2 regions of the Paenibacillus durus genome follow, and region 1 is predicted to be linked to the other one. Evidence: predicted binding sites of a transcription regulator. Region 1 holds the regulator's gene; the other holds the start of a gene.
What was found. The regulator Rex, encoded in region 1, represses fermentation and respiration genes when NADH is low (regulators of the CRP and FNR family bind a similar motif). The targets are predictions, from matches to a motif close to TTGTGAAATATTTCACAA.
Positions count from the first base shown of each region.

Region 2: PDUR_RS14205 (DUF6803 family protein) is a predicted target of Rex. The motif match lies at 1,728-1,745, and genes of this name have one in related genera.

Region 1 is NZ_CP009288.1:3,897,003-3,900,121, reverse strand. It holds gene dinG (ATP-dependent DNA helicase DinG) at 1-928, shown strand, start outside; gene PDUR_RS16625 (redox-sensing transcriptional repressor Rex) at 1,306-1,956, shown strand; gene PDUR_RS16620 (amidohydrolase) at 1,946-3,119, shown strand, end outside.
Region 2 is NZ_CP009288.1:3,372,741-3,375,859, reverse strand. It holds gene PDUR_RS14220 (Crp/Fnr family transcriptional regulator) at 1-118, shown strand, start outside; gene PDUR_RS14215 (DMT family transporter) at 133-645, shown strand; gene PDUR_RS14210 (NUDIX hydrolase) at 647-1,048, shown strand; gene PDUR_RS14205 (DUF6803 family protein) at 1,118-1,603, opposite strand; gene PDUR_RS14200 (hypothetical protein) at 1,780-2,277, shown strand; gene cls (cardiolipin synthase) at 2,349-3,119, opposite strand, start outside.

The sequences.
Region 1 (3,119 bases):
GAAAGACGAAAATGTTGTATATTGGCTGGAGGCAAATGGAAACTATCGCAGCAAATCCCTGCAGCTGTACGCCGTGCCCGTTGATGTCAGCGCGCAGCTCAAGGAGCTTTTCTTTGATAAGAAAAAAAGCGCTGTCCTGACCTCGGCAACCTTGTCCGTAGATAAATCGTTCCAGTATATGATCGACAACCTCGGATTGAACGAGGCGCAGGAGGAAGGAAGGCTATCGACCATACAGCTTCCTTCACCCTTTAAGTACCGGGATCAGGCGCTGCTGGTCATTCCGCGGGATTTCCCAAGCGTGAAGGGAACCGTCGGCGACGCCCGATTTGTCGATATGCTCGTTCATTCCCTGGCTGAAGCCGCAGTGACCACGCGCGGGCGGATGCTTGTGCTGTTCACGTCATATAAGATGCTTCGGCAGGTATACGAGCCTCTCAAGGAGGCGCTTGCGTCCGAAGATATCACTGTACTCGGGCAAGGCGTTGAAGGAGGAAGCCGAAGCAAGCTGCTCCGCCGGTTCCAGGAGAATTCAGCTTCCGTCCTGCTTGGAACGAGCAGCTTCTGGGAAGGCGTCGATATCCCTGGTGACGCGCTAACCTGTCTGGCAATCGTCAGACTGCCTTTTCAGCCGCCTAACCATCCGCTCGCAGAGGCGAAGGCCGAGCTATTGCAGGCGCAGAAGAAGAATCCGTTCATGAAGCTGTCCGTGCCTCAAGCCGTAATCCGTTTTAAGCAGGGCTTCGGCCGCCTTGTACGGACCGCGCAGGATCGCGGCATTGTTATTGTTTATGATACCAGAGTAATCGAATCTTATTACGGTAAGTATTTCCTGTACTCGCTGCCAGGACCTAAAATGGAGCATATGTCGACGGAACAAATGGTCCCCCGCATCGCCGAATGGCTACAGCAAGACGGCGCATCCTAATAAAAATACTCGATTGGCCATTGTATAACATAGGCCAATCCAGTCTTTTGCTTTTCAGCACTTCGATCGGCCATTGTATAACATAGGCCAATCCAGTCTTTTGCTTTTCAGCACTTCGATTGGCCATTGTACAACATAGGCCGATCTGCCGATCTTAATCTTTACATGGGTCATACTGTATGTAGATTCCGCCAATTGTCAAGCGTGTCCCGTCAGGGACGAAAAGCGATCCTTCATCCGCCTGATTCAAGGTCCCGCCCAACTTTTGCCGGGCGCCAATTTGCCGTGAGCGGGTGTCCAGAGGGCGGTAGCCCTTGGGGCCCTCCCTTTTAGGGAGGGTTTGGGAGGGTCCTATTTAAAATTTAGGAGGAGAACTCATGAAATCGGACAAAATATCTGAGGCCGTCGTCCGCAGATTGCCAGTATATCTGCGTTTTTTGAACGACCTGCAAAATCGCGAAATCGCCACTGTTTCTTCTCAAGAACTCGGACAACGACTGGATTTAAATCCTGCGCAAATCCGCAAGGATTTGGCCTATTTTGGCGACTTCGGCAGGAAGGGCATTGGTTATGACGTACCCTACCTGATCGAAAAAATCCGCCACATCCTGAAGCTCGACCAACAGATTAATGTTGTTCTGGTAGGAGCGGGGAATCTGGGTCAGGCGCTGTCCAATTACAATATTTATCTGAAAGATACAATGAAAATTACGGCCGTCTTTGATTCCTACCCGCCGAAGATCGGGACCAAGATCAATACTTTGACCGTTCAGCCTATGGATGAACTTGCAAGTACCGTACGCGAGCAGGGCATTCGCATAGGCATTATTACCGTGCCCGAGCAGGAGGCGCAAAAAGTAGCGGATATTCTTATCGGAGCCGGCATTGAAGCGATCCTGAATTTCGCTCCGGTAATCCTGAAGACGCCGCCTGAGATTCGTGTGCATGCGGCGGATTTTACGACCGACCTGCAAAGTCTGGCTTACTATCTGCATGAAGGAAAGGACGAAGAAGAGCATGGGTACTAAATGGATGATCCGAAACGGCAAATTTGCCGTGCCTGGCGCGGATAAGCCTGTTTTTGAAGGATATATGGTAATTGATAACGATTTGATTACGTACATAGGGGAAGAAGCGCCCGTTCTTGAAGAAGACGTACCTGTCTTTGAAGGCAACCGCCTGCTGTTCCTTCCGGGGCTTGTCAATACGCATGGGCATGCGGCGATGTCGCTGCTGCGCGGTTATGGAGACGATCTTGCCCTTCAGGTATGGCTTCAGGAAAAAATGTGGCCAATGGAAGGGAAATTCACCGGAGACGACGTCTACTGGGGAACCGCACTCTCGGTGCTGGAAATGCTCAAGGGCGGGACAACGACGTTTCTTGATATGTATGATCATATGGACCGGGTGGCTGAGGTGGCGGAAGCATCTGGAATACGCGCCGTCCTGATGCGTGGTGTAATCGGGCTGTGCCCGGCAGAGGTGCAGAATCAGAAGCTTGCGGAAGCGGTTGCTTTTGCAAAAAAATGGCATAACGCGGCGGATGGACGGATCACCGCTATGATATCACCCCATTCGCCGTATACTTGTCCTCCGGATTATATCGAGAAATTTGTCCAGGCGGCGCATGACCTCGACCTGCCTATTCATACGCATATGTCCGAAACGCGGCGGGAAGTGGAGCAAAATGAAGCGGATTACGGCCTTCGGCCCGTTGCCCATCTGGAGAAGCTCGGGATGTTCACCCGGCCGTCGCTAGTGGCGCACGCTGTCCATCTGAACGATGAGGAAATCGAAATTCTTGCCCGCAATCAAGTTGGCGTCTCGCATAATCCGGGCAGCAATCTGAAGCTGGCAAGCGGCGTGGCGCGCGTTCCCGAGCTGCTGAAGGCCGGTGTTACGGTATCGCTCGGAACGGATGGCGCGGCAAGCAACAACAACCTGGACATGTTCGAGGAGATGCGTCTAGCCGCGCTGATTCATAAAGGAGTGTCCGGCGATCCGACGGCGGTTCCGGCAGGCGAGGCCCTGCGTATAGCTACGGAGTATGGCGCAAAGTCTTTATTCCTTAATCAAGTGGGAAGGCTCGCGCCGGGAATGAAAGCTGATTTCATCGCCATTGATATTGACCAGCCACATCTGCTTCCGCATACGGATCTGATATCCCATACCGTATACTCGGCGAGCGCCA
Region 2 (3,119 bases), 520 kb from region 1:
AAACCGGATCATTCAAAAATTATGCACGGAAGGCCTGATTGAGCGCAGCAAAGGGTTTATCGTGGTTAAAGACAAGGATGGCTTAAGCGCGCTGGCCAATCAAAATATTTATGAATAGGAGGTATACGCGTAATGATTCAAGGGCTGTTACTCGCGCTCGTCGCAGGTTCGCTTGTAAGTATGCAGAATGTGTTTAACAGTAAAGTCAATGAACATACAGGGTCCTGGGCCACAACGGCTTTGGTGCTGGGAATGGGCTTTGCGGCTTCGCTGACTTTTGGCCTGATCTTTGAAGGGGGCCGGCTGTTCAGTCTGGAGAATATGAAGCCCTGGTACTGGATCAGCGGCGTAATCGGGGTGGGGGTCGTTATCTGTCTGACGCTGGGGATCCGGCTTCTTGGTCCTACGTATGCCATCTCCATCGTTCTGATCTCACAGCTCGGAAGCGCCCTATGGTGGGATTCGATGGGCTGGCTTGGCTTAAACAAAGTTCCTTTTACATTCAGACAGCTGCTCGGGGTGCTGGTCATTGTCGGCGGAATTTTGGTATTCAAATTAGGAGGCGGGCGTGTGCATCAGTCGGCTTCGGAAGAAACAAACGAGACTCCGCCATGCAAAATAAAGAATGAAGCGAGAGGCGCATAGGATGACAACCGTAATCGATAAAATCGCCTGGATATCCATGAATCAGGGCAAACTGTTATGCGCCCGTTCCCGAGGGAAGGATATCTACTACTTGCCCGGTGGAAAAAGAGAGTCCGGCGAGAGTGATACAGATACGCTGCTGCGGGAAATAGAGGAGGAGCTATCGGTTCGGATCAATCCCGAAACCGTCGCCTACTTCGGGACGTTTGAAGCGGAGGCTCACGGCAAGACTGGGGGGGTTCAGGTGAAAATGTCATGTTACACGGCCGAGTTCGAAGGAGAACTGCGTCCGGCTTCGGAAATCGGGGAATTGGCCTGGTTAACCTATAATGACCGGGGCCGTGTATCTGAAGTTACACAGATTATTTTTGATAAGCTGCATGAGATGGAGCGGCTGGACTGATCCTTCTGACATTGCAGGAGTAAAAACAAGACTTCGGAGTTCGGCTCCGAAGTCTTGTTTGTCTTTTGATTAATGATTCATACCAGCCATTCCCCCCATGATTTCCGGGTTGACCATACCAAATATCATCGCAATATGGGCCACAACGAGAAATCCGCTGACGAGGATAAAGTGAAGCTTCAATTTTCCTTCTGAGGAACGGTTGCGGGCGATTAGACCAAGATCAAGAAGGGCGAGGGGCAGTAAGAAGAATACACCGCTCAGGTAAAATCCTACAGCGACAACGTCCACCCAAGTGTGCCATTCTCCATTTACGGTTAAAGGAATAAACGCGGTGGGGAACAAGTAGAGAAAGATTCCTGTGAAATACAGTCCTGCGAGAATGCTGCAAATGCGGTTAAAGCTTCTCAGTCCGCCCTGCGTGTTTTTGCCAAAGAGGATAAAGAATTCGGTTACAGTGATCGTTTCGGCAAAGATCACGGGAATGGCCATGAATATAATCAAATTCCATGGCTGATTGTCCGCAAGCAAGGACATGTAATGCGTCATGCTCATTTTTTGATACTCCCCCAATAGAGATAGATTTAACTTATCCGGCTCATTGTATAAAAAATGTATGTGGAATTTATGAAGAACAAAGGATGGAGTGCGCTGATTGATTCGGGTTGGATTCTTTGTTAAGAGATATTCTTCACATTTTTGAGTGCCTGTTTTTGTCAGAATATATTGTATTGGCTACAGTTAATGATCTGGTACATCAGCAGATTACGAATGCGCATAAGTCATGGGGAAGAGTACATATTTCGGATGACGGCAATATTCTCCAGTATAACGGAAGAACATACAAGAATTATTCGCAGCATCTGAAGACCGAAACCCATGGCAGGAAAATAGGAGCAGACGGAGAGACCAGAACTTCATTTTACGAAATACCGGATATGGAAAGCGGCAAGTGGCTGGCAGTTCAAGACGATGAGCTGGCTTTTGCTTTTATATATAAAGGATTGAATGTTCCCGAAATCAGCCTGAAAGAGTTTAGCCCAACCGCCGTAGAGTTTAATGAGAACGGGAAGAAGATTAGTGATTCGGAAACAGTGTCAAAAGTAATAACAATGATTGAGACAAACGCTGCTTTCAATACACTGGACGATTACCGGCTGACCGATTCAAATATTACTTCTATTGAGCTGTACTCCGATAAGTATCCAAGCTTAATATATTTACCATGAACATTTAGCCCCCGGTAAAAATCCTTGTCCGGTTGGGGTCCCCGAGTGGTTCGCGACCGGACCAATCACCCCTAGAACAACGGCGACAGCAGCCGGGCGAAAATAATCTGCATTTTTTGTAACGTGCTGCGCTGTTCGAATTTCGACTGCAAAATCTCCTCGCTCACGCCAAGATCCCGGTAAAAATCTTGTACCAGGCGGTTAACGACCTTCCCGTCAAAAAAGACTGCATTGATTTCGAATTGGTTGCAAAAGCTGCGTATATCCATATTTGCGCTGCCGGAGAGCGCCAAGTCGTCGGAAATAATCAGTTTGGCATGGATAAACCCTTTCTGGTAGCCATAAAACCGGCCTCCCGCCTGAAGCAATTCCTGAACATAGGACAAAGTAGCGCAATAAACAAGGTTTTTATCAGGAACAGCCGGTATAATGATGCGAACGTCGACTCCTCTTGAGATGGCTGTTTTTAGAGCCAATAAGATGCCGGGATCGGGAATGAAATAGGGCGTCTCGATAAAAATCCGCCTCTTCGCCGAAACGATGAGGGAGAAAATAAGTTCCAGAATCATCTCGTCCGGGCCGCTTTTTACAATTTGTACAAGCTCATTCCCGTGTCTTTCCTGAATCGGATAATAGACGGGATCGGTTATGACTTGTCCTGTAACCAAGTGCCAATCGGTCAAAAATGTATATTGGACCCACAGTACCGCATCGCCTTTAATGCTAAAATGAGTGTCCCGCCAATAGCCGAATTTCGGATCTTCCCCCAAGTATTCATCTCCAATATTCAAGCCGCCGAAAAAGCCGATTTTGCCGTCCACCACCACGATTTTACGGTGATT